2 linked regions of the Parashewanella spongiae genome follow. Each later gene encodes a partner of the first gene's protein in a complex. Links are inferred from orthologs where the notes say so. Each region holds a gene or a part of one and is shown in the gene's direction. Other genes may lie near its edges. The genes, in order: trxB and trxA.

Evidence for each region.
Region 2: the proteins of trxB (region 1) and trxA are in contact, whole or in part, in a crystal structure (PDB 1F6M), measured with the Escherichia coli proteins. The link is inferred for Parashewanella spongiae from one-to-one orthologs.

What each region holds. Positions count from the first base shown.
Region 1 is NZ_CP037952.1:2,853,847-2,870,395, forward strand. The notes cover bases 5,344-8,184. They hold trxB (thioredoxin-disulfide reductase), read left to right. Parts: upstream 5,344-6,207; coding sequence 6,208-7,161; downstream 7,162-8,184. Other genes in these bases: ald (alanine dehydrogenase), read left to right, coding at 5,344-6,069; E2I05_RS11185 (pentatricopeptide repeat-containing protein), read right to left, coding at 7,800-8,184. In the rest of the region: E2I05_RS11150 (replication-associated recombination protein A), read right to left, coding at 1-1,000; outer membrane lipoprotein periplasmic chaperone LolA, read right to left, coding at 1,010-1,663; E2I05_RS11160 (DNA translocase FtsK), read right to left, coding at 1,672-4,107; leucine-responsive transcriptional regulator Lrp, read right to left, coding at 4,277-4,777; more of ald, read left to right, coding at 4,957-5,343; more of E2I05_RS11185, read right to left, coding at 8,185-11,051; E2I05_RS11195 (hypothetical protein), read left to right, coding at 12,783-13,937; E2I05_RS11200 (efflux RND transporter permease subunit), read right to left, coding at 14,572-16,549.
Region 2 is NZ_CP037952.1:213,662-230,174, reverse strand. The notes cover bases 1,472-4,410. They hold trxA (thioredoxin TrxA), read left to right. Parts: upstream 1,472-2,747; coding sequence 2,748-3,074; downstream 3,075-4,410. Other genes in these bases: rho (transcription termination factor Rho), read left to right, coding at 3,299-4,410; rhlB (ATP-dependent RNA helicase RhlB), read right to left, coding at 1,472-2,431. In the rest of the region: E2I05_RS00940 (thioredoxin family protein), read left to right, coding at 1-202; E2I05_RS00935 (Ppx/GppA phosphatase family protein), read right to left, coding at 191-1,117; more of rhlB, read right to left, coding at 1,118-1,471; more of rho, read left to right, coding at 4,411-4,564; E2I05_RS00915 (hypothetical protein), read left to right, coding at 4,738-5,883; E2I05_RS00910 (group II intron maturase-specific domain-containing protein), read right to left, coding at 6,348-6,728; E2I05_RS00905 (ISAs1 family transposase), read left to right, coding at 6,921-8,066; E2I05_RS00900 (reverse transcriptase domain-containing protein), read right to left, coding at 7,964-8,878; E2I05_RS00895 (DUF3325 family protein), read right to left, coding at 9,984-10,292; E2I05_RS00890 (PepSY-associated TM helix domain-containing protein), read right to left, coding at 10,289-11,821; E2I05_RS00885 (hypothetical protein), read right to left, coding at 11,818-12,108; E2I05_RS00880 (TonB-dependent receptor), read right to left, coding at 12,205-14,619; prmA (50S ribosomal protein L11 methyltransferase), read left to right, coding at 15,047-15,928; tRNA dihydrouridine synthase DusB, read left to right, coding at 16,133-16,513. UniProt on the Escherichia coli protein: Participates in various redox reactions through the reversible oxidation of its active center dithiol to a disulfide and catalyzes dithiol-disulfide exchange reactions.

The sequences.
Region 1 (16,549 bases):
AAACAGCTTGCGCGATAGCCCGCTCCCCTTCACTTGGGCCAACACGATGAAAACAGTCCCATGCATTAAGAGCAACTGTCATTGCATTTGGATCGGCGTTGCCTATATCTTCAGAAGCAATAGCAAGAAGCCTACGGGCAACGTATAAGGGATCACCGCCACCTTCTAATATTCTACAAAACCAATACAAAGCTGCATCTGGGGCTGAACCTCTGATTGACTTGTGCACAGCAGAGATTAAATCGTAAAATTGGTCGCCCTTTTTATCGTAATTTGCAACTTTATGCCCTGCTACTTCGTTAAGCAACTGAGATGTCAGCTCAGCGCCATCACTCACCATGTCCGCCATGAGTTCGAGTAAATTTAGCGCTCTGCGACCGTCACCATCGCTCACATGTGCTAATTTTTTTAGTGTATCAGTTGAGAGTATTAACTTTCTTTGACCTAGCCCTTTTTCGTTATCTTCATTAGCTTGTCGTACAAGTAACAATACTTCATCATCAGTAAGTTTTTTAATTAAATAAACTCTCGCTCTTGATAACAAGGCTTTATTAATTTCAAATGAAGGATTCTCGGTGGTTGCACCAATAAAAATAACGGTTCCATTTTCGATGTAAGGTAAAAAAGCATCTTGTTGGCTTTTGTTAAATCTATGAACTTCATCGACAAATAGTAGTGTTTGTTGACCACGGGACTGAGCAATAGATTGCGCCTGTTCGATAGCAGCACGAATATCTTTAACACCCGCAGAAACGGCTGAAATACGTTCAACATGTGCATTGGTATAATGAGCTATCAACTCTGCTAAGGTCGTTTTTCCTGTGCCTGGCGGCCCCCAAAAAAGCATAGAATGAGCTTTACCATTTTCTAGCGCTTTACGTAGAGGCTTATCCACTCCCAAAATGTGCTCTTGACCAATATATTGCTCAATACTTTCAGGTCGCATTCTCGCTGCAAGAGGCCTAAAATCTGGAGAAAAGTCTAATGACAAACTACTCACTACTTGTGCCTACTGGATCTTTTTTGCACGTTGATCATCAACATCAACATTATCTGGAATAACAAAGTTAAAAATTGACCTTTCTTCTTCATTAAGATTACGTTGCTCAGTTAAATCAAAAGTGCTGATGTTGCCTTGAGAATCAAATATAGCGAACTTATTTAATCGGTTATGATTAAAACATGCATCCACTTTCACGACTGTCGAGTCTGAGAATTTTGGTGTAATTGAATAGCAGCTATCATCTTTTGGAGAACCTTTAGTAACTTCAGTTTTAGTGACCCTATAGTTAGACCATGTAGCCTCATCTCTATGGATCAATAATGTCATAGGAGATGTAGAAACGGCTTGCTCTAAATCTAGAATAGTGACTTCCTCAGCAAAAGGGTTATATAGCCAAACACTCTTTTCATTGGCAATGATCAGTGACTCATCAGGCTCAGTTAAATGCCAATATAGTTGATTAGGATAAGCTAAAGAAAAAATTCCTGAACCTTGTTGAATATTTTTATTATTAACATCCACTACATTTTGTGTGAATTTTGAATGAAGTGTTTTAACTTGATTAAGCTGCTGTTTTAATTCGTCCTTAGCGTCAGCATGAACTTGAGAAGAAAACACCACAAGTGATGTAAAAAAAAACTGACCTATAATTTTTTTCATTTTGTACCCTAATAATCATTTTTCGGAGGTGGTGGAGCTAAAACTTCACGATTGCCATTGTTACCAGGTGAACTTACCACGCCTTGTGTTTCCATAGATTCAATAATTCTTGCCGCACGGTTATAGCCTATTTTAAACTTTCGCTGAACACTAGAAATAGAGCCACGTCTAGTCTCTGTGACAAATGCAACCGCCTCATCATAAAGCGCATCAATGTCTTCTTCTGATTCAGAGCTTTCACCAGGTAAAAGTACTTCGCCACCTTCGCTTGATCCATTCAAAATGTCATCAATATATTGAGGTTTTCCACGGGCTTTCCAATCACCGACAACTTTATGTACTTCATGATCATCAATAAATGCACCATGTACACGAATGGGAACCGATGTGCCTGGTGGCAGATACAGCATATCACCCATTCCAAGCAGTGTTTCAGCGCCTTGCTGATCAAGAATTGTACGAGAGTCAATTCGAGACGACACTTGAAACGCAATACGCGTTGGAACATTAGCTTTAATGAGACCTGTTATCACATCTACAGATGGTCGCTGTGTCGCAAGAATAAGGTGTATACCAGCGGCACGGGCTTTTTGTGCGATTCTAGCAATAAGTTCTTCAACTTTTTTCCCAACAATCATTATCATGTCCGCAAATTCATCGACGATAACAACAATAGAAGGTAGTTTTTCTAAATCTGGAGCGTATTCTTCAAGCCCATCGTTTGGCTTCCAAAGCGGATCTTTTATTGGCTCTCCTTGCTCTTTCGCCAATGCTATTTTGCTGTTATAACCTTTTAAATTTCTCACGCCTAACGCTGACATTAGCTTGTATCGACGCTCCATTTCCCCCACACACCACCGTAGTGCGTTAGCGGCTTCTTTCATGTCGGTAACTACATCACATAATAAGTGTGGAATTCCTTCATAAACTGAGAGTTCGAGCATTTTTGGGTCAATCATGATGAAACGAACATCATCGGGAGATGATTTATACAACAAGCTGGTGATCATTACGTTCACACCAACAGACTTACCAGAGCCCGTAGTACCAGCGACAAGTAAATGTGGCATTTTCCCTAAATCAACAACAACGGGTACTCCTGAAATGTCTTGTCCAAGAACCATCGATAAGTTTGATGCACTGTCCTCAAATATTTCACTGTCTAAAACGTCACGCATAAATACGGTTTCACGGAATTTATTTGGAAGTTCAATACCTACATAAGGTTTGCCTGGAATAACTTCAACAACTCGTACACTTTCAGATAACAAGGAACGTGCTAAATCTTTCGATAAATTGGTAATTTTAGATGCTTTGATCCCTGGAGCTAACTCAAGCTCAAAACGTGTTATCACAGGTCCCGGAGAAACACTGACAACTTTGGCCGTGATATTAAAATCGGCAAGTTTGATTTCAACTAAACGTGCGACTTGATCCAATTCTTCTTGGCTAATTGGATTTTTCTTTCGATTAGGCACGTCAAGCAAGGTTATACTTGGTAAAGGCGGCATGTCTTTTCTTGAAATGATTTCTTCTTGCCCAGGCAAAACAATAATGCCATCTACAACTTGGGCTTTATCACTTTTAGGGACAAGTTCAGTTTTAGTTTTTTCTAAAACTTCATCATTTCCTTCAACTAGGGCTGTAAAACTATCACCTAATTCATCTAATACTTCTTCAGAGTGATTATTACCAAAAGGAGTATCTAAGTTTGGTTCTATTTTTTGTTCTGTATAAAATTCTTCTTGCGTCGAACTTTCAGAATTTTCTCGGCGTTGACGGACTTTAGCCACGATAGACATAAATCCATTGGCATCTTCTGATTGTTCCCTTCGTTTAAATTTTGATGGCAGGCTATACAAAAATTTGCTGAATGTAATCGTTCCGTGTCCAATACTATCAACAATTGTAATAATACTGATGCCTGTAAAAAGCGTAAAACCAGCGATTAAAAAACATAACAGAAGCAATGTTGAACCTAGGTGACTAAAATAACTCACCATTATATGACCTATTACATTCCCTGCGAGCCCGCCTGCAGAAAATTGGTATACGTCCTCAGCATTCATGCTGGAGAGAGCGCCGATGCTTAATAACGCTAAAAAGAAACCAATTAAACGCAAAGCTACTGTAAAATAATCAATCTCGATGAGCCGATAAGCTCTTTTGAAAAGCAACCAGCCGAAAGCTGCAATCATCATCGGAATAAAAAAAGCGACATAGCCAAAAAAATAAAGTAAAACATCGGCAACCCATGCGCCGACAGTTCCACCTAAATTATCCACTTTTCCTTGATAACTTGATTGGCTCCAGCCTGAATCCATTGGGCTATAACTTGCTAAAGCAATTAAGACAAATGTTGCTATCATGCAACATAGAATCAAACTTCCCTCAAGTAACCTTTGTACGCCAGTTAGCTTTGAGACATCTTTTCCCTGAGACAAATTCACGCGCCTTTAATCGTTTGTAATAAAAAGAAGCTTAAAAATATAAGCAATAACATAATAATTATCTTTAAAGATACCAGAATCCAGCTTTTTGTGCAGTCATCAGATTGCTTTAGTTAAAAAATAAGGGAGCCAAAGCTCCCTTTCATCTTTTAGAAATTAATAATTAATCAATAGTTGGATCAATTGCAATTCTATTTGTTTGTTTTACTTCTTCCATTACAACATAAGTTCTTGTATCTGATATAGAAGGCAACTTTAGTAAAGTTTCACCAAGTAACTTTCTATAGGCAGACATATCAGGAACTCTTGTTTTAAGTAGATAATCGAAATCTCCTGAAACTAAATGACACTCTTGAATTTCATCTAACACTTGTACCGCTTTGTTAAAATTATCAAAAACATCTGGAGTATCTCTTGTAAGGGTAATTTCAATAAAAACGAGTAGAGAGGCACCAAGATAATGTGGATTTACTAAAGCAACATATCCATTAATGTAACCTTGTTTTTCTAATCGTTTTACTCGTTCCAAACAGGGAGTAGGACTTAAGCCAACACGTTTTGATAATTCAACATTAGAAATGCGACCATCGGTTTGTAATTCGTTAAGAATATTGCGATCTATACGATCCAAGTCTTTTATAGGACTTTTTTTATTATGTGACATATATTAAACCAGCTTCCCCTACGTGAAAGGTGTTTTATGCTGCTAAAGGGGAAATTTTAGTAACATAAACTACAACGAGAATACTATACTAAATATCCCTGAAAGAAGCACGTCAGGGTTGACTAAAATAACAACATTTCCCAAAAAAAATGGGAATTTATGCAATTCGAGGCTCAAAAATGATTATTGGTGTTCCAAAAGAAATCAAAAACCATGAATACCGTGTGGGTATGGTACCATCTAGTGTTCATGAGTTAACTTTGAAAGGACATGATGTATTTGTACAGTCTACGGCTGGAGACGGAATCGGCTTTACAGATCAAGACTATATGAATGCTGGTGCTGAGATTTTACACTCTGCTGAAGAGGTCTTTGCAAAAGCTGAGATGATCGTAAAGGTAAAGGAACCTTTAGCAGTTGAACGTGCTATGTTGCGTCAAGATCAGATACTTTTCACCTATTTACACCTTGCTCCTGATCTTCCTCAAACTGAGGATTTAGTCAAAAGTGGATCTGTATGTATCGCATACGAAACTGTGACGGATGATCGTGGTGGTTTACCATTACTCGCTCCTATGTCTGAAGTTGCTGGCCGCATGTCAATTCAAGCTGGAGCTATGGCTTTAGAAAAATCTGCTGGTGGCCGCGGAATATTACTTGGCGGTGTTCCAGGTGTTGAGCCTGCAAAGGTTGTTATTATTGGTGGAGGCATGGTTGGTGTTAATGCTGCTCAAATGGCAATAGGGCTAGGTGCTGAAGTAATTATATTAGATCGCAACATTGATGCACTGCGCCGCATTAATGTTCAGTTCGGTTCTCGTGTTCAAGCGGTCTATTCGACTGCTGACTCTATCGAGCGTCATGTCTTAGATGCTGACTTGGTAATTGGCGGAGTGTTAATCCCAGGAGCAGCCGCTCCAAAACTCATTACACGCAGCTTAGTGAGTCGTATGAAACAAGGCAGTGCTATTGTTGATGTCGCAATTGACCAAGGTGGTTGTGCTGAAACGGCAAAAGCCACTACTCACCAAGATCCAACCTATATCGTAGATGGCGTTGTGCATTATTGTGTAGCAAATATGCCTGGTGCTGTTGCTCGTACATCTACATTCGCCTTGAATAATGCAACACTTCCATACATTATCAAGCTCGCTAACCTTGGTTACAAAGAAGCATTAAAATCAGATAAGCATTTAATGAATGGTCTTAATGTCATGCACGGCAAAGTAACAATAAAAGAAGTTGCTGAAGCTCATGGCTATGAATACGTACCTGCAGAAAGCATGATCTAAATATTCATTTATATTGTTAATAAGTGAAAAAGAGAGCTAAGGCTCTCTTTTTCTATTAGAGCAATCGCTATTTTACACTTTACCCCTCTAAATAAATTCCATACAATCGCTTCAATTTGCTAATGCACGGAGAGAATAATGAGCCAAGCTCGTCACTGTAAACTTTTGATTCTGGGCTCAGGCCCTGCGGGTTATACTGCTGCTGTTTATGCCGCTAGAGCTAACTTAAACCCTGTAATGATCACAGGTATCCAGCAAGGTGGTCAATTAACTACGACCACTGAAGTTGAAAACTGGCCTGGGGATGCTGATGACCTTACGGGACCAGCGTTAATGGAACGTATGCAAAAGCATGCTGAAAAGTTTGATACCGAAATTATTTTTGATCACATCAATGAAACTGATTTAAGTCAGAGACCTTTTAAATTGAAAGGCGACTCTGGTGAATATACTTGTGATGCATTAATTATCGCAACAGGTGCTTCAGCCCGCTACTTGGGACTTGAGTCTGAAACAGCATTCCAAGGCAAAGGCGTATCTGCTTGTGCTACTTGTGATGGCTTCTTTTATCGCAATCAAAAAGTTGCTGTAATTGGAGGCGGAAACACTGCTGTTGAAGAAGCACTTTATTTAAGCAATATCGCTTCTGAAGTACATGTTATACATCGTCGTGATACATTCAGATCTGAAAAAATCTTAGCTGATCGTATGATGAAAAAAGTGGCTGACGGAAACATCACTTTGCACCTAAATCAAACAATGGATGAAGTTGTTGGTGATGACATGGGTGTGACTGGTCTTAAGATGAAGAGTACCAGTGATGGTAGTATTTCTGATTTAGAGGTTGCTGGTGTTTTTGTGGCTATTGGACATAGCCCAAATACAGGTATTTTTGATGGTCAGCTTGAAATGAACAATGGTTACATCAAAGTTCAAAGCGGCTTACAAGGTAATGCAACTCAAACTAGTGTTGAAGGCGTTTACGCTTGTGGTGATGTAATGGATCAACATTATCGCCAAGCAATTACTTCTGCTGGAGCAGGTTGTATGGCCGCTTTAGATGCTGAGCGTTTCTTAGACTCTCAAGACTAACCCAAACACAACTAGTAAAAAAGCGACTTTAAAAAGTCGCTTTTTTATGATTGAGTTAAGCTAATACCATAAGTAGTGGGCTAATTTAGTGGTAGGCATGAATATCAATCCCAAATTCTACTCGATTGATTAACAAATCTATTACCGTATCGTGCATACTTTCTAACTTAGAAAAACAAATCGTTCTATTAAATACCATGTCAATGGCTGTTTCTTTTACTCCATCTTCCCAAGCACGCTTAACATAATGAAGTAGAAATGTTTTTTCGGGCACTCAGAGTTGGTACATAAACCTAGAAACATTAGTTGACTGCGTTCTCAAGCGTAGAAAAAATGGCTGATAGCAAGCTATAACGCAGATAGCAGTCATTTTAGCAAGCTTGTGAGCGTAGAGCATTTCACTCATTGGATGAAAAACATGATAATAAAATCATCGTATTGCTCAAACAGTTACTCGTATACTCAGCGTTCAACTGATGTTTTTAGGATAAATTTCTTTGCTGCCCCTTTGGGCTTTTTCGTGCTTTTGATATTGAAGTACTTTGACAGTGAGGGCATTGAACATCTACAGAGTGACGCATGATATTCTCTAAAATAAATGAAACTAGAGTGCAACTATAATAGATCAATTCACTGCTTCAGCCCACTACCGACTCGCTCAATACTATCATTCCTGAGTTGAATTTATCCTCGATAAACTCAAGTCCAAATTCATCTTTGAGAAAACTTATCATTCCATTTTTTAAAGTATTATAGCCATGGTATCCAGTTATGATCGATGTTATTTTGGGTTCATTGTTTTTTTTGTGGTAACAAAACAATAGTTTTGCGAAAGCTAATGGAACACCTCGAATATGTGTTCCATCCCCTGAATGTTCTTCGAAGATTTTATCCATATGCAAATCGATACAATGATTCATTAAGCCAACATTTTTTTTATATATTCCTTGTGTTACCCCTTTGTCAATCATGCTTGCGAAATTATCTTTTTCAAGTGGCGCAAGTTGAGCATGTATTTGTGAAAGAGTATTCATGTTACATTTATTCATTATTTTTTCTAAATACCATATTCCAGTGTCAAATCCCTTAGCCTTAATACATATTTTAATAAAGGCATTGTAAATGGCAACATCAGGCTTGATGCCCCACTGCTGCATTAAGCTGTCTGTAGCAGTATCGTCATCGCACAACACCAATGATTTGGCTTCTGTAAAATGCTCCATTTCAGTGCAGGCCGTCAGTAAATTCAGGCAAGTGATTCGATTGGCTATTAATGGCAAATGAGGTGCCATCACGGGCTTATCACCACACACCAGTTGCCAAGCACTATCAAACTGGCCCGTTTTAGCGCATACCGTGATAAAGGCATTGTAAATGGCAACGTTAGGCTCGATGCCCCATTGTTGTATTAAGCTGGCTGTATCTGCATTGCCCAACACCAATGATTTGGCTTCAGCATAACGCTCCATTTCAGCGCAGGCCGTCAGCAAATTCATGCAAGTGATTTGATTAGCCTTTAATGGTAAATGAGGTGCCATCATGGGCTTATCACCACACACCAGTTGCCAAGCACTATCAAACTGGTCAGTTTTAGCGCATACCGTGATAAAAGCATTGTAAATGGCAACATCAGCCTTGATACCCCATTGTTGCATTAAGCTGGCTGTAGCTGTAACTGTATCACCCAACACTAATGATTTGGCTTCTGCATAACGCCCCGCTTCAGCGCAGGCAGCCAGCAAATTCATACAGGTGATTTGATTGGTTTTTAATGGCAAATGAGGTGCCATCATGGGCTTATCACCACACACCAGTTGCCAAGCACTATCAAACTGGTCAGTTTTAGCGCATACCGTGATAAAGGCGCTGTAAATGGCAACATTAGGCTTGATGTCCCATTGCTGCATTAAGCTAGTTATAGCTGTATTGCCATCGCCCAACACCAATAATTTGGCTTCTGCATAACGCCCCATTTCAGCGCAGGCAGCCAGCAAATTCAGGCAGGTTATTGAATCTGTCTTTAGTGGTAAATGAGGTGCCATCACGGGTTTATCACCACACACCAGTTGCCAAGCACTATCAAACTGGCCAGTTTTAGCGCATACCGTGATAAAGGTGCTGTAAATGGTAACATTCGGCTTGATGCCCCACTGCTGCATTAAGCTGGCTGTAGCTGTATCGCCCAAAACTAATGATTTGGCTTCTGTATAACGCCCCGCTTCAGCGCAGGCCGTCAGCAAATTCGTGCAGGTGATTGAATCTGCCTTTAGTGGTAGATGAGGTGCCATCACAGGCTTATCACCACACACCAGTTGCCAAGCACTATCAAACTGATCAGTTTCAGTGCATACCGTGATAAAGGCATTGTAAATGGCAACATGGGGCTTGATGCCCCATTGTTGCATTAAACTGTTTGTAGCTGCATCGCCCAACACCAATGATTTGGCTTCTGCATAACGCCCCGCTTCAGCGCAGGCCGTCAGCAAATTCGTACAGGTGATTGAATCTGCCTTTAGTGGTAAGTTAGGTGCCATCACGGGTTTATCACCACACACCAGTTGCCAAGCACTATCAAACTGGCCCGTTTTAGCGCATACCTTGATAAAGACGCTGTAAATGGCAACGTTAGGCTTGATGCCCCACAGTTGCATTAAGCTAGCTGTATCACCATCGCCCAACACCAATGATTTCGCTTCTGTAAAACGCTCCATTTCTGCGCAGGCAGTCAGCAAATTCAGGCAGGTGATTTGATTGGCTTTAAATGGCAAATGAGGTGCCATCACAGGCTTATCACCACAAACCAGTTGCCAAGCACTATCAAACTGGCCAGTTTTAGCGCATACCGTGATGAAGGTGCTGTAAATGGTAACATTCGGCTTGATGCCCCACTGCTGGACTAAGCTAGCTGTATCACCATCGCCCAACACCAATAATTTGGCTTCTGCATAACGCCCCGTTTCAGCGCAGGCCGTCAGCAAATTCGTGCAGGTGATTGAATCTACCTTTAATGGTAGATGATGTGCCATCACGGGCTTATCACCACACACCAGTTGCCAAGCACTATCAAACTGGCCCGTTTTAGCGCATACCGTAATAAAGGCATTGTAAATGGCAACATTAGGCTTGATGCCCCATTGCAGCATTAAGCTGGCTTCAGCTGCATTGCCTAGCACCAATTCTTTGGCATCTGAAAAATTTAGATTTAACTTAATTAATTTCAGTAATAGGATGCATGTTTTCGCTTCATAGGACGATTTAAATCGTGTTATGTCATTAAAAACGCCGTCGAAATTAGATGAACGGCTGTCAGAAAACTCAGCCGCTTTGTGTAACAATTTATGAATTAACCTTATGTCCCATGATGTTTCCATGACCTGTTTGTCGTTATTTAGGCTGTGAATGATTTCAATAAGCTGAGAAAGTTTAGTGCAACCACCAATTAATGCATTTAACTCAATACCCAGTTGATTTTTGCTTCTCTGTTTAAGTTTCCAAGAATGAATAAGCCCACTGGTTTGAGTAAAAAAAGAATTAGGGGAGGAAGATGGTTGCTGTATTTGCTTGGGATACTGAATGCTCGATTTTGGAGTAATGGATCGGGGCTCAGTTGCAAAGCGTCGGCAAGCATTACTTGGCTTCTTACAATAATGAGCATCTTGTGTACAAGAGTTAAAGCGAGTCGACGATGATTTATTGTTGAAAAAATCATACAGCTTTTGTCTATTGGTTTTGCTTAACCTTTGATAACACTGTTGTAAGTTTTCATCACCATCAAACCTTGAAACCTCAAAGTTCAGATAGGATATGGCTTCGCTTGGGTATTCTTGGAGACTTTTGAGCATGAATCTATATATTGATTGTTGCTCAGCAGGTGTGCGCACTGTCGCCATCACATTACTCAATAAGTGAGTGAATTAACAAGCTAAGAAATAACGCACTGAAATGATAAATACAAAAATATTCAGCTTTAAGGCATTCTATAAATGTATAACAGAAAATTATCTACTGAACAGAGGAGCCGTTTCATAACTCATAGTTGCCCTTCAGACTCAAAAATAATGAAATTGAACGTGTATTGATTTTATCCCTCCTTTGCCAACTTGGTCGGCTGGCGCACGTCCATTGGTGAGTCTGTTCTGAACATTAACTAACTCGGCTTTGCACGTGCGACGTGATGTCGTATGAAGTGCTGTTCACCGCTTAGAGTGAACCGTCTGTATCACCAGATGCCCCTAAGGTTCTGAATAAAGCAAGCGAGCCTAACAACGTAACAAAGTCTTTCTTTTAGACGGGAAAATAATCGTGAGAGGACGTTCCTCCTGATAACCACATAAATCGGGTGAGTGCTAGGGAGTCAGTATGATGAAGTAAGTGAATCCACACAGTGCGACGTGAAGTCGTATGAAGCGTTGTTCACCGCTTAGAGTGAACCGTCTGTATCACCAAATGCCCCTAAGGTTCTGAATAAAGCAGCGAGCCTAACAACGTAACAAAGTCTTTCTTTTAGACGGGAAAATAATCGTGAGAGGACGTTCCTCCTGATAACCACATAAATCGGGTGAGTGCTAGGGAGTCAGTATGATGAAGTAAGTGAATCCACACAGATGCGTAATTTCACAAACAGCGGAAGTGGTTTATACGCTGTAGCCAAAAGGCAACGAGAGCAGGAAAGAAATTTACGTGTGTTCTTTCGTGATCAACAAGCTCTCCGCATTATAGTGGGCATCTAACCTGACATCACGTGTCATACGGAACACGGTAAGCCTGTATCGCTCCCTTTGGGAAAGCTGACTGCAAAGCCAGCCGATAGCAATGCAGGTAAAGGAGGCTGGAGAAAGCAAATGCTGCATTGTAATGATGCAGATACAGATTTATATCTGACACGAAAGTGAGCCCACTTCCAGCTGGTATCCCGTTGCAAGAAAAGTTGAAGAACTTTATTAATGGAGAAACGCAAATGATGACCTCATATGGGGTTAGTGCCTCTCCTGACTGTAATAAATGGAATCCATTATGCTGCAGAGATTAAAGCTTCAAGTGTGTATTGCAAAGGTAACTCTTTGTAGTTGCCGGGTAACGTTGTACGCCTCAGTGGAGGCTTGAGCCGTATGCAGTGAAAGTTGCACGACGGTTCTGAGGAGAGCGGCATCTGGCAACAGGTGTCGCTTATCCGACCAAAACAGTTTATAGATGTCTCTTTAAATTATAGCGGCAACATATCTATTTGCGATAGAACCCTCAAGCGAATATAGATCTTCAGACGTCACTTAGAAAAAACATGAAAGATGATAGACCATAGAGTGGGTTAAAACTTTTGATGAAAACTAGACGAAGAATTGAAACAATAATAGGTTAGCTTATTCAATACGTTGATATTGAAAGGATTAACTGCCGTGATTTATGGCATCACACCAGTCGAATGAGTAGGATGATGTGGGTGTATTTTTCAATATTAAAGCTGGTGAGGAAGCTATGCAGTTTGAAGGTATGCTCACCGACTACATAATCACACATCGGGTATGCAGTATGATTAAGCCTTGTTTAAGTTTATAGTAGTAAAAAACACTTTATGTTGAAATAAGTTCTCCATTTATATGCAAAAATTCTTTGGAGTCTTTGAAATGTCAGCAGGTTGCGCATTTTCGCCTACTTTAGCCCATAAGTTTTTTGAACATGGTAATTCTGTTTCACGCCTCACTGATGAAACCATGTTCAATGGCAGTCATGGTATTGCTTGTTCAAAGGATGGTTGCGTGTATAGAGTGTACCTTGACAAATCCCTTTATGTTAACCGTTTTTTTGAAATTGACGTTGTGAGTTTTAAACAAGTGCATCAATCTCGTCTTACAGGGGGGGCTCTTGAACAAGTATTTTTGGTTACTGATAAACATCGGAGCCTAACAACACAGGCACTTATACAGTTTCATCAAATTTTTAACTGTTCGTATTTGAGTATAGGCGGATATAAAGTAGATTTAAGCTTAGTATCTGAAGGGCTTAGGTTAGGTAATATAAAACATGAACAAGATTTAGATGACATTAAGCTTAAACTCGAGAAGCATTTTAGGCGTAGGCCTTTGGAGTCGAGGTATGAGATGATGCTAAATACTAACAATAATTCTGTATATCAGGCATACGAATCACAATTTTCGAGTTTGACAAATTTATTTGAGACTCTCGGCTTACTGTCTAAGTTGCAACCACCAATGTGCGATTACCAAAACATACTTGTCCTAGGCTCGACAGTGCAAAATATGCGGCAAAGATTAGAGTCTTTAAAGCAACAAGAAATTTGTTACGAAAACGTATTTATTTTAGTTGGCAATAGAAAACTATATCAGAGCGAGCGGAGTTTTATTGATGAGAGATCAGCTTTAAAACACTGTAATGCAGCATGTGATACAGAGTCAGATGCAGCAAGCTGGTTGATAAAGCATCAAGGTTATGGCTTTTTTTTTCCTAATATAAAAGTTATTACAGCTGAAAATACCTACGAAAATGGCAAAGAGCGAACCGCAAATACAGGAGATACGATCAAGGCTTTTTTGAAATTGAAGGCTGATACTACGAATACTTTAGTAGTCAGTACACAACCCTTTGGAATCTATCAATGTCAATATGCAAAAAATGAATTTATGGAAGCAGGGAGAGATCCTGATATTAATGTGCTAGCTGATGTGCCATTAGTTTCCGCAACAGAACAAGAGAAAATAAAGATTTATTTTAATACTCTTGATTCTATTTTTAGGGTGCATAGAAGTGAGAAAAGCCATTAAGAAAATTAGGTTCTGTCGCATATTTGCAGCCTAAAAATTGCTCAGCTTGATGTTTTATATCGAACCCTATATTGCTTTTTTGAAGTAACATTCGACAAATCTAAAAATAATCAGAACCTAGAAGTGTCATGTTGAATGATTTTGAGTAAAAGCACTAACTAGGTTCTATCCAAAATATGTGCTAGTTGCATCTAAATTATTTAGATTTCAACTGGCTACTATTAATCCGTATAGTTGAGGAAAAAAATCTGGGGTTTGGGCTTACACTCCAAATTACAGTAATTAAATGCTCAACTCTGAGTTATGTCTGTGCTAAAAGTGCAATCGAAATTGATGAAGACATAGTTGTTACCGACATACACAGCTGTCGTTATTACATTGCTACGTCAAGACAATTTTGAGAAGTATTCTTTATAAACCAAAGTGAGCACATATAAGCTCCCGAAGGGCATAGCTAAAGGGTTCCATTACTGCGTTACAAGCACTTGAATTATCCCGACAAAAGCACTAAGTGCGTTAATCGCCAGCTTTGTATGGCGGCCGTAGGGAATATAGTACTTCGAGCTTGCGCCTTGCACTGAAACCCTTTAAATCTTGCTGAGTGAGAGATTAATTACTGTAATTGGTATAAAACTTAACTTTCTTTCAACTCTGCTTCCAATTTTATTGCTACAGCATCAGGAGTTCCACTATTCCGAGCAAACAAACCGTAAGCTGTTGGAACTACTAATATCGTAAACATTGTCGCAAGCATTATTCCAAACAACACTACAACACCAATTACAAAACGCGTTTCAGCACCAGCTCCAGTTGCCAATACTAATGGTATAGCTCCTGCTGCTGTTGTGATACCCGTCATTAAAATGGGTCGTAATCTTTGAGAGGATGCCGTTATGATGGCTTTTTCAAACTCAACACCTTTATCTCTTAATTGGTTTGCAAATTCGACAATTAAAATTCCGTTTTTGGCCGCTAAGCCAATCAACATAATAATACCAACTTGACTATATATGTTTAAACTTTGCCCCGTAAAATATAAACCTAACAAAGCCCCTAAAGTGGCTAATGGTACAGTTAACATGATAATTACAGGATGTATGTAACTTTCAAATTGAGCGGCTAATACTAGGAATACAACCCCAAGTGCCAAGATAAATACAAAATAGATTGAGCTTCCAGATTCCTGAAAATCGAGAGATTGCCCCTTATAGCTAACTACAGCTTCAGCGGGAAGGTACTCTTTTGCCAAATCATTTAAATATAACAGTGCTTCACCAAGAGAATATCCATCTGCTAAATTAGCTTCTAAAGTAATCGATCTTGTACGGTTGTATCGGTTAAGCGAACTGGCATCTGCAAACTCTTCAACAGAGACTACATTCGATAAAGGTATCAGTTTACTTGTCGTATCGGATCGAACATAAATATTTTGTAAATCATCAGCAGTGTTTTGCTGTTTCCTCACCCCTTCAAGTACGACATCATACTCTTTACCTTCTCTCATGAACGTAGTCACTAAGCGAGAACCCAGCATAGTTTCTAAAGTACGACCAATGTGCGAAATAGAGATCCCAAGTTCACTAGCCCTTTCGCGATCAATAATCACTTTTAGCTGAGGTTTTGTTTCTTGATAGTCATGATCTAAACCAATCAAGTTTTGGTTTTCTTTGGCTTTTTCTATAATGATATCTCGCCAATAAGCAAGTTGTTCGTAATCTGGCCCACCGATAACAAACTGTACTGGCTTACCTACTCCGCGACCAAAAGCTTGACGCATTATCGGAAAAGCTCTAACACCTGCTAAGTCTGAAAGTCTTGCTCGAATATCACCAATTATGGCATTAGCTGGTCGGCGATTTTTCCAATCCTCTAAGACAATGATTGCCATGCCATTAGAAAAGTTTGCAATTCTGCCAAACCCTCTAGGTGCACGAATAAGTAGGCGTTTAATATCACCAGAATCGACTAATGGCGTTAAGCGTTTCTCAATTTCATCCATATATTCTTCGATATACTCGAAACTTGCACCTTGAGGGCCGTTCACTATCAGAAATAACGAGCCTCTATCTTCCCTCGGCGCAAATTCTTGCGGGACTTTAGTCACAAGAATGGCACTGAGCCCAATAGCAATGACAACAATGATTGACGTAAACAATGGTCGATTCAGCGAATACCTAAGTATGACTTGATACTTTAAGATGAGGGCATTCATCATTGAATCGATTTTTCTTACTAGCCACGGTTCTTCCCCTACTGGCTTCAATAATTTTGAACACATCATTGGGCTAAGTGTTAGTGCTACAACACTGGAGAAAAAAACAGCGGCACTCATTGTTATCGCAAACTCTTTAAATAATTTGCCTAAATCTCCTTCAAGGAAGGTTATCGGCAAGAATACGGCAATTAACACGGCTGTAGTAGCAATAACAGCAAAGGAAACTTCACGAGCTCCAAGGAACGCTGCTTTTAAGGGGGAGTCGCCCTCTTCAATTCTTCTATGAATGTTTTCGAGCATGACGATGGCATCATCCACTACCATCCCGATAGCTAAAATCATCGCCAGTAAAGTAAGTAAATTAATACTGTAACCGAGTGCATAAAGCACAATAAAA
Region 2 (16,513 bases), 2.6 Mb from region 1 along the record:
AAATGCCATTGGCAATGCAAACATTCAAGTGAAATATTTTGGCGTAGATAAACAAAAAGTCGATGTACAAGGACTGGCCGCTCAATACGAATTTAGCCGTTTACCAACTTATATCGTTAAGCAACAAGATAGTGAAATTGGTCGTATCATCGAACGACCTGAGTTAACACTAGAAGAAGACTTAGTGAAGTTACTTAACTGAACCTTGTAAAGTTTGGGCTAATTGATGAAGTACGCCTTCACGTAACGCCCCGCCCGACAGGTTAATCGAAGTGATTTCGAGTAACTCAAACAGCGCCAACATAATCGCGACGCCCGTCGCTAATGTTGGTGCTCGCTCAGGTGTTAAGCCTTCAATATTACTTAAGGTTGAACATGTTTGTTGCAGTATTTCAGTTCTAATTTGCTTGAGGAACGCTAATGTTATGACCTCGTCAAAGCCACGGTATCTCAACAATTCCACCAAAGTTTGAACACTTCCAGATGCGCCTACGGCACGAGAACATCCATAGGATTTAAGCATCTCTAAATGAGGTGATAAGACACGTTGAACTTGAGTGACCACGTTATCAAAATCCGCTTTTTGGTAGGGGAATTGAGAAAAATACGGCTGCTGATAACTGACACAACCTATCGGAAGGCTCGTTTTATACAAAAGTTTGTCACCGTCACCGATAATGAACTCGGTACTGCCACCACCAATGTCGATAACCAAACGGCGAAATTCGCCTTCTGTGGTATGAAACATCCCTTGATAAATAAGCTCGGCTTCTTGATCGCCAGAAATTATTTCAATACGTTGTCCCAAGATAGCCAACGCCTGCCCATTGAAATCGTCAGCGTTGCTAACATTTCTTAAGGTCGCTGTCGCAATGATCTTAGTTCGTTCAGACGGGATTTGATGCTGTTTGAGCTTTTGAGCAAACATGGCCAAACAATCCAGCCCCCGAATCATAGCTTCTGGTGTTAACTCACCATCGGCTTTAATGCCGTTGGCGAGTCGTACTTTGCGTTTGTATTTTGCCACAACATTAGGCTGGCCACATTCAAACTGGGCAACCAGCATATTAAAGCTATTAGAGCCAAGCGTTATGGCAGCAGCAAATCGAGAAGTCATTTATGAATGTCTGCGAGTCCGATCATGACGCTGCGGGCGGCTTTTTCCTCGTGGAGCGCCGCCAGGACGAGAGCCTGAGTTGCGTTCTCGAGTTGTTCTCGGTACGTGCTTACGGTGGATGGCAGCAGGTTTAGCTAAATCATCCAATAACGCATCACGGGCATAGCCTGTCACTGGGATAGAATGCTGAATGTAGTCTTCAATCGCAGGCAGGTTCAGAGCATATTCTTCACAAGCAAAGCTCACTGAAATCCCCTTTTGACCGGCACGACCTGTACGTCCGATACGGTGAACATAATCTTCACAGTCATCGGGCAAATCAAAGTTATACACGTGCGATACATCCGCAATGTGTAACCCGCGCGCCGCCACATCCGTTGCCACTAAAATATCAATTTTGCCACTGGTAAATTGCTCTAAAATGCGTAAACGCTTCTTTTGCGGCACATCACCGGTAAGTAGCCCCACTCGGTGTTTATCGCCTTCAAGCCATGACCAAAGTTTTTCACAGATGTGTTTAGTGTTCGCAAACACGATGGCTTTTTCTGGCCAATCTTCCTCAATCAAACTCATGAGCAATGGAATTTTATCTTCTGCGGATGGATAAAATAACTCTTCTTTGATGTTTTTTGAGGTTTTTTCTTCAGGAGCAATTTCGACTTTAACGGGATCATTCATATGATCGTAAGCCAATTCTTGCACTTTCATTGACAATGTCGCTGAAAACAACATATTTAAACGTTGTTTTGAGTCTGGCATTCTGCGAAATAAGAAACGGATGTCTTTTATAAAGCCTAAGTCGAACATACGATCAGCTTCATCTAGCACAACCGCTTGGATCGCGCTTAAGCTGATCACACCTTGGCGAACGTAATCGATAATTCGCCCAGTGGTACCAATAAGAATATCCACGCCTTTTTCAAGCACTTTCATCTGCACATCGTAGCTTTCACCACCGAACACAATCCCAACTTTAAGTTTTGTGTGGTCTGAAAGCAGCTTGGCGTCTTTGGCGATTTGAATCGCAAGTTCACGAGTCGGCGCCATGATGATCGCACGGGGCTGATTTAATTGACGCGATTCTGGAGCTGGAGTCGTCAACAAGTGATTAAAAGTAGCGACCAAAAAGGCCATGGTTTTACCCGTGCCGGTCTGTGCTTGACCAGCAATGTCTTTCGTCTGAAGAAGTACAGGTAAAGATAAAGCTTGAATTGGAGTACAAAACTCGAATCCATTTTCACTTAAGGCTGATTTTACTTTAAGATCCAAAGCTAGATCAGCAAATTTTTGACTTGATAAATGTGTATCGCTCATAGCGTAGGCATACCAGTTAGGGTTGCAACAATATCAATTCTGAAAGAATTGATAAAAATACTTGACCGTTTGTAATAACAACAATAAAAAAAAGGTCTGTTAAAAAATCCGGAGCTGAGCACTTGATTCTTAGTTCTCACTTTCGATGCTTTTAGCTGCTACGTATTTATTATTTACGTTAAAATGGCAGCATTGCATTACAAGGCATAAAAAGCTGACATTTAGCAGTATTCGGACTTGAAAGTACAAGTACGTATCCCAATATACAGGTTAAGCCGTTAACAAACCAGCAATGGCAACCGAACTGGAGAACTTCATGAGTGATAAAATTATTTACCTAAGCGACGACAGCTTTGAAAACGACGTATTAAAAGCTGAAGGTCTTGTATTAGTAGACTTCTGGGCAGAGTGGTGTGGTCCTTGTAAAATGATTGCTCCAATTCTTGACGATATCGCTGAAGAATACGCCGGTAAACTAACGGTAACCAAGTTAAATGTTGATCAAAATAACCAATCTCCTGCTAAATATGGCGTACGTGGCATTCCTACATTGCTTATTTTCAAGAATGGTGAACTTGCAGCAACTAAAGTTGGCGCATTGTCTAAAACTCAATTAAAAGAATTTGTCGACGCTCAACTGTAAGTTCAGCCTCGAAATCAACACAAAAAACATGAAACTTGGCACAAATATCGATTAATTGTGTCAAGTTTTTCTAAATTTCTGGACGAACTCCTTACTTAGTGCTAGTTTGTTATACAAATAACATCGAAATATTCAATTCTCACTCACTGAACCATAATCCTGGATAACAAAACATTACTGTCATAACATCAGTAGATTTTGTCACGCAAAACAAGACCCCCAACATGAATTTATCAGAACTTAAAGAGACCCCCATATCCAAGCTAGTCGAACTAGCTGAAAGTATGAAACTAGAAAATATGGCCCGTGCACGTAAGCAGGACATCATTTTCGCCATTCTAAAAGCACACGCAAAAAGCGGCGAAGACATCTTCGGCGGTGGTGTATTAGAAATTCTCCAGGATGGTTTCGGCTTCCTACGAAGTGCTGGCGGCTCCTATCTCGCAGGTCCAGATGACATCTATGTATCGCCAAGCCAAATACGCCGCTTTAACATGCGTACTGGTGATACCATTTTTGGTAAGATACGCCCTCCGAAAGAAGGTGAGCGTTACTTTGCATTATTGAAAGTCAACGAAGTTAATTTCGACAAACCAGAAAATTCTCGTAGCAAAATCTTATTTGAAAACCTAACACCGCTTCACGCTGATGAACGTATCCGCATGGAGCGTGGTAATGGTTCAACGGAAGACATTACCGCACGAATTTTAGATTTGTGTTCGCCAATAGGTAAAGGCCAGCGTGGTTTGATCGTTGCACCGCCAAAAGCGGGTAAGACCTTACTACTACAGAATATAGCTCAGTCGATCACTCATAATAATCCCGATGTATTGTTGATGGTATTGCTCATTGACGAACGTCCTGAAGAAGTGACCGAAATGCAACGTTTGGTTAAAGGTGAAGTGATTGCTTCAACCTTTGATGAGCCTGCTAGCCGTCACGTTCAAGTGGCTGAAATGGTCATTGAAAAAGCCAAGCGTTTAGTTGAACACAAAAAAGACGTTGTCATTTTGTTAGATTCTATCACTCGTTTAGCGCGCGCTTACAACACTGTGATCCCTTCATCGGGTAAAGTACTTACCGGTGGTGTTGATGCTAACGCTCTACATCGTCCAAAGCGTTTCTTTGGTGCCGCTCGTAACATCGAATTCGGTGGCAGCTTAACAATTATCGCGACCGCCTTAGTGGATACTGGTTCTAAAATGGATGAAGTCATCTACGAAGAATTTAAAGGTACCGGTAACCAAGAGTTGCATCTTTCTCGCAAAGCAGCTGAAAGACGTGTCTTCCCAGCGATTGACTTTAATCGCTCAGGTACTCGTCGTGAAGAAAAGTTAACCACACCCGACGAACTTCAGAAGATGTGGATTTTGCGTAAGATCCTTAATCCAATGGATGAAGTAGGCGCAATGGAGTTCTTAATCGACAAGCTGGCTTTAACCAAAACCAATGATGAATTCTTTACGGCCATGAAACGCGCTAAATCCTAATAACGCGTGCTCAATTCACACAAAAAACCAGTCATTTGACTGGTTTTTTTATGCCACCGCCTGCTCTCTTTAATAAAATTTAATCTAATCGGCTCGATTAATAAACCATACTTACTTATATTGTGCGCCTAACTCATTAAATTATATGCATTAAATTATTGTAGGTCCTGAGCATGTCTGTCGAGCAAATCAAATACAGTGTTTTTTACCCTGATGAAATTACCAATGTTGACGGGAAAATTAATACCGTAGAAGCAGGTAAATTATCAAAAGCTTACGTTAGGTGTTATGAACGAGAAGAAGGTACCAATAAGGTACTAGGCAATTTTGAATATCAAGTAACAAACGAAAATGGTAAGCATCGACTTACTGAAATTTACAGTGAAAAAAAAAGACCCTTCAGAGTTCAGCTCGCGGCCTTTCATTTTGCCAAAAATTGGCATGAAAAAAATAACCAAAATTACCAATTTTCATTTGACGATTATAAAATAATTTCAGAGCCTGCGCTGTCTATCGAAGGCGTAAAAACCAGTAAATCATACGCGATAAGTGAGCAACAAACTTCAAGTTCGAACAAAGAGTTATCTACTGAAATCGATAGTGTTTCACTACACACCAGTTTTGACGCTCTATCACTTTCTTCACATTTTAGTCCCGAACAACCTCATGTTGGCTCTTTTATTAATTGGTGGCAAAACAAAATCACTGCTAGCACAGATCATACTCGTCATCATGTGACTCAATTAAGTGAAGCCGATGACATGATTGCTTCACAACTTAGTAAACATCAGTTTCAAACAAACTCAGCCGTATTGGTCGATAAAAGCTGTACACAATCCTTAGCAGAAGTTAAGCGAGGAATGCCTACACTAGTTCAAGCGCTAAGAAAAAAGCACCCTAATAAAACCATATTATTTCCGCTTGGGGTAAATGAAAGAGGTTGTTTAACCAATGCTCATACTGTCTTAGGCATAGTGACGCCAGAAACAATGCTTATTATTGATTCCGACAGATTTAATTTTTATGGCGTTATTAAATCGGTGAGCACACGATTTCAAGGTTTGTTTGATACCACGAATTGCAGCCGTTATGCTGCTTATACCTGCATTGAATTAGCAAAAAAACTTGATGTACAAGCGGACAACATTACAGAAAGCGCTATTAAACAAGCACTGTCCTCTGATGTTTCCCCTCCATCATTAGATGTACTCGATAACTTATACCATCCTGTAACCACCGAAGAAGACGATACGGTGTACGATGAAAGTGTTTTCAGTGGAAACTATGAGAAATGGCTTAGTGTCGATGTTTCAGAATAGTAAACGGCGGATCAACTTAGTCACAATATTACCCTCACACCCAAGTATTCATAAGCAATTGATAGTAATGTCAAATACAGTAATTAATCTCTCACTCAGCAAGAGATAAAGGTTTTCAGTACAAGGCGCATGTTCGAAATACTAAGTACCTGACCATAAGTTTCTTAAGATTTTCTAGTGCCTAGTTTCACCACTCTACTGTGTTGCAACTTCGGTTAAATAGCTACGGCTATGCGCCCTACATTGCGTCTTGTATAGCACTAAACCTGAACACAATAATTATCAAAGAACTTATCGACAGGTACTTATATTCCCTACGACTGCCATACAAAGCTGGCGTTCAAGTAGAGTAGGCTACTGGCTTCGCTATCGCTTATCCAGCAGCCCCTCTTCGATTCCGTGCATGAGGTTTTCCCTCACACGGCTCTGTTGTTACACTTCTCTCAGCCCCTTCACTTTGCTTATCATCTTGTCGTGGGTAAATACTCAAGACCAGCTTGGCGTAATTTTTCGTAAGCACCTCGTGATAGATACTTGCTTCGACGTTGACTTAAGCGACGATGCCAGCGATAGAACCGGTTTACTACAAATCCATTTATTCTGAAAAATACACCTCTGGGATAACCTATCCCACCAAAATAGTGTTTCCATCCCCTCAGAACTTGATTAACCTTATTTATCAGTACGCCAAGTGTATTTGAGGTTCGGTGTTTCACTATGTCTCTGATTTTATTTTTCAGCTTTGTTTGGCTCTTCTTAGACGCCTGTATCTTGATGTAACTGGTGCCTTTGATGAGGCCTGTGATCCGTTGAAAGTTAAAACCGAGGAAATCAAACTCATTCATCAGCTTTCCCATATCCACACAGTGGGTTTTACTTTGATTTAGCTTCAGACCTTCATCACTTAATTGCTGTGTTATCCAGTCCAGTTGCTCTTGTGTGTAGGTTTGCTTCAGGGCGGGATCGCGCTTTAGGTCTTGAAAAAAATAATTAAAGAAATTTTGAACTTTCCTCTATAACGATGATCAGATCGACAAATGAATACTGATTTGAGCCTGATTATGGACGTAATGAAAGAGATTGAGCAAATTGAAGACCATCGTGTAGAAGCCAATAAAGAGTATGATTTAGCGGATATTATTTTTCTTACTATTGCCGCAGTGCTTTGCGGTGCGACAGGGTGGAAAGCCATCAACATTTTTGGGGAAGCTCAATTAGATTGGTTAAGACAATACCGTCCATTTAGTAACGGTATCCCGACAAGACATTCAATTGGAAGAATAATTAGAGGTGTTAAAGCCGAAAGTATGATGTCTTGCTTTATTAACTTTTCCAACACATTACGGGAACGAGATGGTAAAGAGCATATCAGCTTTGATGGTAAAGTGGCTTGTGGTTCTAAGCACGGGGATAACGTAGCAGCGCTTCAACTAATGACGGCAATGGTTGTGGATAATGGACTGATAATACGTCAAAAAGAAACGTCGACTAAAACGAACGAAATCCCTGTAATGCAATCCATGCTAAAACACATGGACATTGAAAATGCAGTTATTACCGCTGACGCCATGCACTGCCAGAAAGAAACTACAGCCTTAATACGTGAGGGAAAAGGTGATTACGTTCTTCAAGTGAAAAAGAATCAAGGTAAATTACTTGCTGAAATTGAAGCTTATTTTCATAAGTGCTATAGAGATACACCAGAGCTTTTAAAAAAGAATCACTTTACAGAATTAGACGGTGAGCACGGACGAATTAATGAAAGACATTATCGCCTTTTGCCAATTACAAATTGGTTTGACGAAACAGCTAAATTTGTAGGCAGTCATGCCGTTGTTGAAGTCACTCGAATGCGAGAGCTGAAGAATAAATCAAGTCAAGAAACGTCTTACTACATAACTTCGTTAGCCAGTGATGTGAAAGATATAGCTAAATATATACGGAAGCATTGGGCAATTGAAAATAGTCAGCATTGGGTTCTCGATGTCACTTTTAAAGAGGATGCCTGTAAAATTTATGCTGATGATGGTGCAAAAAATTTGGCTACAATCAGAAGAAAGATTTTGAACTTAGTTAAAAGTCACTCTTCAAAAGACAGTGTTGCTGGCAAGATGCAGAGAGCCTGCTGGGATGCAAAATTTAGGGCTGAGATTTTGTTTGGTGAATATTTCATCAAAGCATAATCCCGCCCTGAGGTTTGCTTATGAAGTACAACAAAATCATCTGCATAGGTAACGATTTTACACGGTGTTTTTTCGTGTATTTTCAAACAGAAATCGTTGAGATAGATGTTAGCCAGTAGTGGAGAGATAACTCCGCCTTGCGGAGTGCCACATCGGCTTGCTTCTATTCGCCATTTCCCGTTGACCGTCTCTATGCTGATGGGCGCTTTGATAAAGCTTTTCAGCAAACTCAGAAAGCTGCTGTCGCTTATTCGCCTTTCTACTTTTGCCATCAACTTAGCGTGCGGTATGGTATCGAAATAGGCGCTCAAGTCAGCATCAAGTACGTGCTGATAGCCTTGTTTTAGGCTCATTTCAATGACTTTTACCGCTTGCTGGGCGCTTCGACATGGACGATAACCATAACTGTGTTCATGTAAATGAGGTTCGTAGACGGGTTGCATCACTATTGTCATCGCCATTTGCACAATTCTGTCACTGATTATCGGGATCCCAAGTTTCCGCGTTTTGCCGTTGTCTTTGAGTATTTCTACTCGTTTGACTGGGCTAGGTCGATAGTTTTTCTGTTGTAATTGAGTTTGAATTTCTTTTAACAGCGCAACGACTTTCTTTTGCTGCTCTAGATAACTGAATGTGATGCCATCAATTCCTGCTCCGCCTTTATTGGCTTTGCATCGTCGATAGGCTTCTTCGAGTATATCTAGGCGACTGAGTTTATCGTACAAGCTGTAAAATCGAAGCTCCGAGTTAAGCTTTGAGCGTAAGTAAAGTTTTCGCTGTAATATTCTGATATTTACTGGAGTGTTAGCCATATGGCAATTTCACCTCAAAAGTTACGTTAAAAAACGGGTATAACACTGAGCCCCTTCCCTGATGTAAAGTTATGTTGTCTTCACGGTTAACGGTACTATGGGCTCATCCGACTGCCTGAGCGCCCTATCTGAAATTTCGGTTTACCTTATATTCGGATAGTGGAAGTCACTACCTTCCAACACTCAGGCTCTCCCACGTTCACTTTATTTCCTTCAATACATGCCACTTCATATTACGCCGGAAGATCAAACAGATGCATTTACCAGTTGCTTCTCTGTTTGTGTCAGGGTTCGTCAACTAGGAAAGACTCCCCATCTTCATTTTTTGATTTACGACGCTTAACTGAATTCGCTTGATGCTGCGGCCTACATTGCATCTCAACCTTTATTCAAGGCCTTTGTCACAGGGCTTCATGTCATAGCGGTTACCCATTATGCATGCCCGTCAGATTTCGGGATGAACTGGTAATTATCCCGTCAGGTACGTTTCAACCTGATGGACTTATTATAAATAATAACGTTGCTGTCTCTGGTTTATGGCCATGTAATCGCTTGGCTGCGTATACGTTGAGACAAATCCCGCAACAGAATAAAGCGCTTCGTGGCGCTCCCTAGAAACATCAGTTGACTGCGTTCTCAAGTGTAGAAAAAATGGCTGATATTAAGGCGTAGCTTGCAGCAAGTAGTTATTCTACTTGCAAAAGTTACAACGCAGATAGCAGCCATTTTAGCAAGCTTGTGAGCGTAGAGCATTTCACTCATTGGGTGAAAAACATGATAATAAAATCATCGTATTGCTCAAACAGTTACTCATATACTCAGCGTTCAATTGATGTTTTTAGGTTCAACGCACTTCGTGCTTTTGTCGGGATAATTCAAGAACGTGCAACGCAGTTATGGAAACCTTTAGCCTTGCCCTTCTGGAGCTTGTATGCGCACACTTTGATTTATAAAGAATACTTCACAAAATTATCTCAACGTAGCAATGTAATAGCGACAGTTTTGTATGTCGGTAATAACTATGTTTTCACCAATTTCGTTTGTACTTTTTGCGCATACATAGCTCTGAGTTGAGCATTTAATTACTGTAATTGGTATAAGAGGATTAGGCGTTTTTCATTTTGCGATTGGTTTGTTTATTTTTACCATGTCGAGATTCAGCCCAGCTTAATACAAGACCGACACATATAATAGTTAACGATAATCCCGTTAACCAATATAACCATGCAAAGCCCAGCAGTGGTTGCTGTGATAAATACCATTGGGAAGCTAATAAGCTTCCCAATGCCAAGGCCGTTATCCACTTCTCAACTTTTGCCGTCAGCGATGTGTTAAATACACTGTGATAGTGTTTTCTGGAACTCAATGAAAAACCACAGATGGCTATTATCATCAATAATATTGAAAGGATCATATTGTCACTCCTGCCGTTTTAAGCAGCTCGTTCGACATGACTTGCCGAATACGCAGAAAATTAGCCAACCACAAGGTGCCGATACCTACCACCATAAAGCCTAAACTGACTCCGAGATACTGCCAATTTTCAGATGTGATTGCCGCCAGTAAATAGTGCGATGGTAGAAGCAAATCTATAAGCGGCAGCAGCAAAAAGCCTGCTCCAATCAAGAACAAAAATCGGCTCCACCAATGTGTACTTCGTAACCATGCTGCGACAACGGCAGTTATCAACCAACTACCAAAGAAAACTGATAATTCAGTGGCTTCCCGCTCAATCATATCAGTGGGCAGTATTCGATTAGCATAAAACAAACTCATTATCGCGACAGCCAAACCTCCCAGCACGGATTGGTTCAACCAAGCCACCATTTTGCTGCCCAAATGCATTTTATTACTGGCGATACGTTGATTTAGCCAGAGTATGGAGCCTGTGGCGATTAACGCACAGCTAAAAACCCCTAAAAGAAACAACATAAAGCGCAAGCCATTTGGGGCAAATTTGGCTTCATGGAGGCCAAGAAAAATATAGCTGATCTGTTTCGGTATTCTAGCAGGCTCTGTGCTGTGAATAAGTTGCTGTGACGTCGCATCAAAGGTCAATGTTTCACTTTGTCTGGACAAGGCTTGGGATTTATTACGGTAAAACACTAAGTAGCCATTTTTATCATAAGGATATTGATAACTGATGAATGACACACTATTCGGCTCAGACCAACGCTCATTGACTTGCGTTATTATCGCACTTATGTCACTGATCGGTGCACTAGGCTCTCCTGAAGGCGCTTTTATGAATGATTTTGGGCTGACTTGTTGTGAAAGCTCACGATAGCCTTTGTCATAATGCAAGTTTGCTGAGGTCGGCACATACATCGAAAGATAGAACAGTAGCGCGCTGGCACAAATCATGAAGCAAAATGGAATAGTCACAATCCCCATGATCGCGTGCACGTCAGTCAATCCTCGCTTTATGTTTTTCCATCTTAAACTGAAAAAATCTTTAAAAAATCGTCTATGAGTGAAAATACCACTGAATACTCCCACTAACATGATGAATGCAGCGATGCCACTTAAGTAACGACCGCCATAATCTCGCAATTCAAGCGCGTAATGAAAATGGACAAAAAAATCACCACCGACCGTGTCTCGCGACTCAACTTCACTTTCAGATAGAGTTTGCCTTTGTTGTTGTCTTCGACTTTGTCCCGGCAATTGCCAACTTATTTGCAGTTTTTGATCACGAAGGCTACCCAGATTGATGCTCCATTTTTCCGCACCCGCTCCTTCCTGTTTCAAGGTGCTAACAGCAAGGTTAATAGGATCTCGAGCGTTTTGCTGCTGCAAACGTTCTGGTTGCATCCAGACATTCAGTTCTTCGGCGTAGTAGCTTAATGTACCTGTGACAAAAACAGTAAACACCAACCAACTCAGTAACAATCCACTGTACGTATGCAGCCAAATCATCGAACGACGAAAGTTCCCTTTCATAGTGAGCCCCCTGCTGGGAATAACCAATATAAGCTCAACAAACTGAGACTGAATAAGCTAGTGTCACGCACGGCTGCTGTCGCTGTTTTGCAGCAGAAACACCAGATAAATGCGCCAAAGCAAAACACGTAGCTTATCATCATTCCGATATAAACCGCATCGTGAGGATTATTGGTGAATAGCCACAGGGATATTGGGATCATCCCTAAACTGCCTGCTATGCCCACTCCATAACCGCCAAAAATGGCAGTAAATACCCGAATGAATATCGGTGTTGAGAATGACATAGAGGTTTCCTTTTTATTTCAATAGGTTTTTAAAAATATAAAAACCAGAGCGTGAAGTAACACGCTCTGGTTTTTCACTTCAATGATTAACCGACCTTATAAGGCATAGTTCAGTGTTAATTTCACGTTTCGCTCTTCTCCAGGCGTTCCGCCCAAAAACATCGCCTTACTGTAATAATCTTTATTCAGCAGATTATTGACATTCAGCTGTACTTTCCATGCTTCTGCTTTATAACTGAAAGCCGCATTCATAATGGTATAGGCTGGTACGTAACCATAAGGGATCCCAAACGATGATGAACCGGCTGTGCGTTTATCGACATATTGAGCCCCTAAACTGATGTTCATTGGGTTGCTCAGATTGAACCAATCATTAGTGTGAGTTACCCAAGCACTTGCTGTAACAAACGGAATACCTTTTTTCAGTTCATCATCTTGATCACGTGCATCTTGATAGAGACCATTAATGTTAACCATCCACTGATCATCCAGTTGTGCATTTACATCTAACTCAACACCTTTGGTTTTTTCTTCACCATCGTACAAAAACTGAGGAATACCTGGGGCATCAGGGTTATCTCGGTATTCAGGGTTGGTATAGGCAATATTAGTACGGGCACTTTCGAACACGACCAATGACGCTAAAAGTTGGTCGTCAAAGGCTTTATAACGGAACCCTAAGTCATTGCTGACCGACTCAGAATCCTCACGCTCTTGATCAGAGGCTTTAATTGCGCCAAGAATGCTATAAGCCGTACGTCCTTTCGAGTGGTTAATAAACACTGACATATTTTCAAAGGGCCTATACGTTACGCCAAGGTTGTAAGTGATACCTTTATCTTTACTGTCTTCTTCAGGCGTTGGTGCTGCAGCACTGGCACGGTAGCGCTCGTCGACACCTAAATGCTGATAAGTTTGCTTAATTTCGTTAAAGGCCACACCGATCCGTGAGGTAAAGTATTCACCAAAGTAACCGACATGCTGGATACCCACACCCCAAGCACTGACACTTTTTTTGTAGTTCGATGTAAGTAATGGATCATAATCTTCGAAGTTTCCATGATCCCAATTTGGGTTACGAATGTCATAAATGTACGATAATTGACCTTGGTAGATCTGATTGCCATCTTTGTCATTGATGGTTTTATCAGCGTCATATATTGAATATCGCTGAAAATCTATATCTCGGTCTTCATAATTCGCGTTCACCAATATTTCATTATTGATACCATCAATCTGGAAGTCATAACGTAAGTCAGCAAAATACTGCATTGAGCTTTCGTCCGCGTCGACTTTACGATACTCCTGACGACGAGCGGCAAACGGGTATAGCACCCCATCTTCAACTAATGGAGCTCGTGGATTGGCGTTTACGACACCTTTTCTGTTCCAATAAACATAGTTGTAAGCGCCCGTTTGACGAGTGAATCCAGAAGTGTAGTCACGATATTGTAACTGCTGATTTAAAAATAAATTGTCAGTGAAGTAGATGTTGTGAGTCAATTTAAAACGTAACTCTTCACCTTGATTATCTTTCGATAACGGTGAGATTAACCCTTGGCCATTTAAGTCAAATGGTGTCACACCATCACCTGATGCAAGTGAGTCAGCGAGCTGCTTGCGTTGTTCGTCGGTTAACTGGAGCCCTAGTCCATTTGGATCATTCACCAAATCTTCCCATGTAGCCTCTTCAGCCGGTTTTCCCGTAGAAGCTTCATTGTAAATTCGAATGGGATCGCCAATTGAATCCACAGCTAAAGCGTCATTAATATACGCCACTGAAAACATCACATCTTGGCTGTCAGTTACTAAATATTTGAGTGAACCATAGATTTCATCTCTGTCGGAACCCAAACCGCGATAACCATCACTTTGTGCGCTTTTCCCTACCACGCGGTAGGCCAATTTATCGGTAATGCCAGCTGTACTATCAAAAGCTAAGCTGTAACTGTCCCACTGACCAATTTCTGTAGTCAGTTCGTGGCGAGATTCAAATTGGGGTTTCTTTTCAATTAAATTGATCACACCACCCGCACTGCCCATGCCATAAAGACCTGTTGCAGGCCCTTTTAAAACTTCGACAGATTCAATATTGGTCAGAGAACGGGTTGGGTTGAAGGTGTTACCTAAGCCTGCACCGCCGTACATACCATCGAAGGTATAATTGGCACCCAAACCACGTACCACAATGTTGTCGCCGATACCGTAATTGTTACCCGCTTGAATTACACCACTGATGTTATTGAGCACGTCTTGTAAACTGGTAATCCCTTGAGCTTCAATGAGTTCTTTATCCACAATCACTACGGCTGCAGGTGTTTCCATTAGCGACATGTTTGATTTAGTCGCTAAGCCTGAATCCATCACAACTTGGTTTTGGCGACCATAAACTGTAATACGTTCAATCTTATTCTTTTCTGCACTCACATCCTTTTCGGCAGCGTAAAGCGGTGAAGCTATAAAAGTGGAAGCACAAGCTGCAGCAAGCAGCGAAATACGAAATGGAATCATTGATAAAAGCTCGATATCACAAAGTTATCACAAATGATAACGATTTACATTAACATTGCAACTCCTATTCAATGCCTACTTCGACTGAATAATCATAATGTGATCAACATCAATATAGAACACGTCGACACCAAACCAACCCGTCCTAATACCCGTGATACTTGATCCTAAATAAATCGGTTGAATGCACAATATAACTTTAATTTATTGAAATTAAATACAAAATCAAACAACCCGAATTCACCCATCAGGTGAGTGCTGAACATTCATAACAGAACAGAAGACACTCCTTATACTCAACTTGGCAGCGTCAACCGCCACTCCTTTTATGAATCAGGTTTCATTTAGTCCATCGTATTTTGGTGTAAATAACTGACTGGTGCGTATACAATAGCGCCCCAAAATGTACTCAATAAAGGATCGACTCATGCCTTGGATTCAACTGCGCATCAATTCGGACAGCCAACATGCTGACGAAATCGGTGATCTTCTGATGGAAGAAGGTGCGCTTTCAATCACATTAGAAGACGGTCAAGATCAACCTATTTTTGAACCTAAGCTGGGTGAAACTCCTTTATGGAATGAAACCATCATCATTGCACTATTCGAAGCCGATATGGATTTGAATCCTGTGATTGAAATACTCAAAGCCTTCCCCGCACTCGGTAAAGATGTTCAATATAAGGTTGAACAAATTGAAGACAAAGACTGGGTTCGCGAATGGATGGATAATTTCCACCCCATTAAATTTGGCGAGCGGTTATGGATCTGCCCAAGCTGGCGCGATATTCCTGATCCAAAAGCCATTAATGTCATTTTAGACCCCGGTTTAGCCTTTGGTACTGGCACCCACCCCACCACAGCTTTATGTCTTGAATGGCTTGATGGTCTAGATCTTTCCACATCTGACGTTATCGACTTTGGCTGTGGTTCAGGCATTCTTGCGGTTGCAGCACTTAAACTGGGCGCGCAATCTGTGTCAGGCATCGATATTGATTACCAAGCTATTGAAGCTTCAAAAGCCAATGCTGAGCGTAACCAATGCAGCGATAAACTAAAACTTTACTTGCCCGAGCAAGCACCAAAAGATCTGAAAGCCGACGTGCTGGTCGCGAATATTCTAGCAGGCCCATTGCGTGAACTCGCCCCATTAATTGCAGAACAAGTGAAGTCCGGCGGCAAACTGGCACTCTCTGGTTTACTGCATGAGCAAGCCGAAGCACTGCTTGAGCACTATGGTCAATGGTTTGAAATGGATCAACCAACTTATAAAGAAGACTGGACACGCTTAACAGGCATTCGAAAATAGCGACACAGCTCAATATTAAACCGCCCAAAAGATTGCAATAATGGGAACAAATTGTAAATGCCGTGTATCCCCTGTGTTGTTCGGCAGATCACAGCTACAAAATGTCAAGTAAAAAAGTTGCTCCCAGGTCATTTATTGACCTTTTCAAGACCGCTAAAAAGGGCTAATATAGCGCCCCTTTAACGCACAAGGTGAAGAAAGCGCATGCAAATTGGACCCTATCAACTGAAAAATCAGCTGATCGTGGCGCCAATGGCTGGTGTCACCGATCAGGCTTTTCGAAATCTGTGTTTGCGTCATGGCGCCGCTTTAGCGGTTTCTGAAATGCTGTCTTCGAATCCTTTGGTTTGGGATTCTGAAAAGAGCAAGCATAGAATGATGCACTCAGGCGAAGAAGGCATTCGATCAGTGCAAATAGCAGGTGCCGATCCAAAGTTAATGGCAGACGCGGCTCAGTTCAATATTGAACAAGGCGCTCACATCATTGACATTAATATGGGTTGCCCAGCTAAGAAGGTGAATAAAAAACTCGCCGGTTCAGCGCTCATGCAAGATCCAGAACTTGTCGAGCGCATTTTGGCAGCA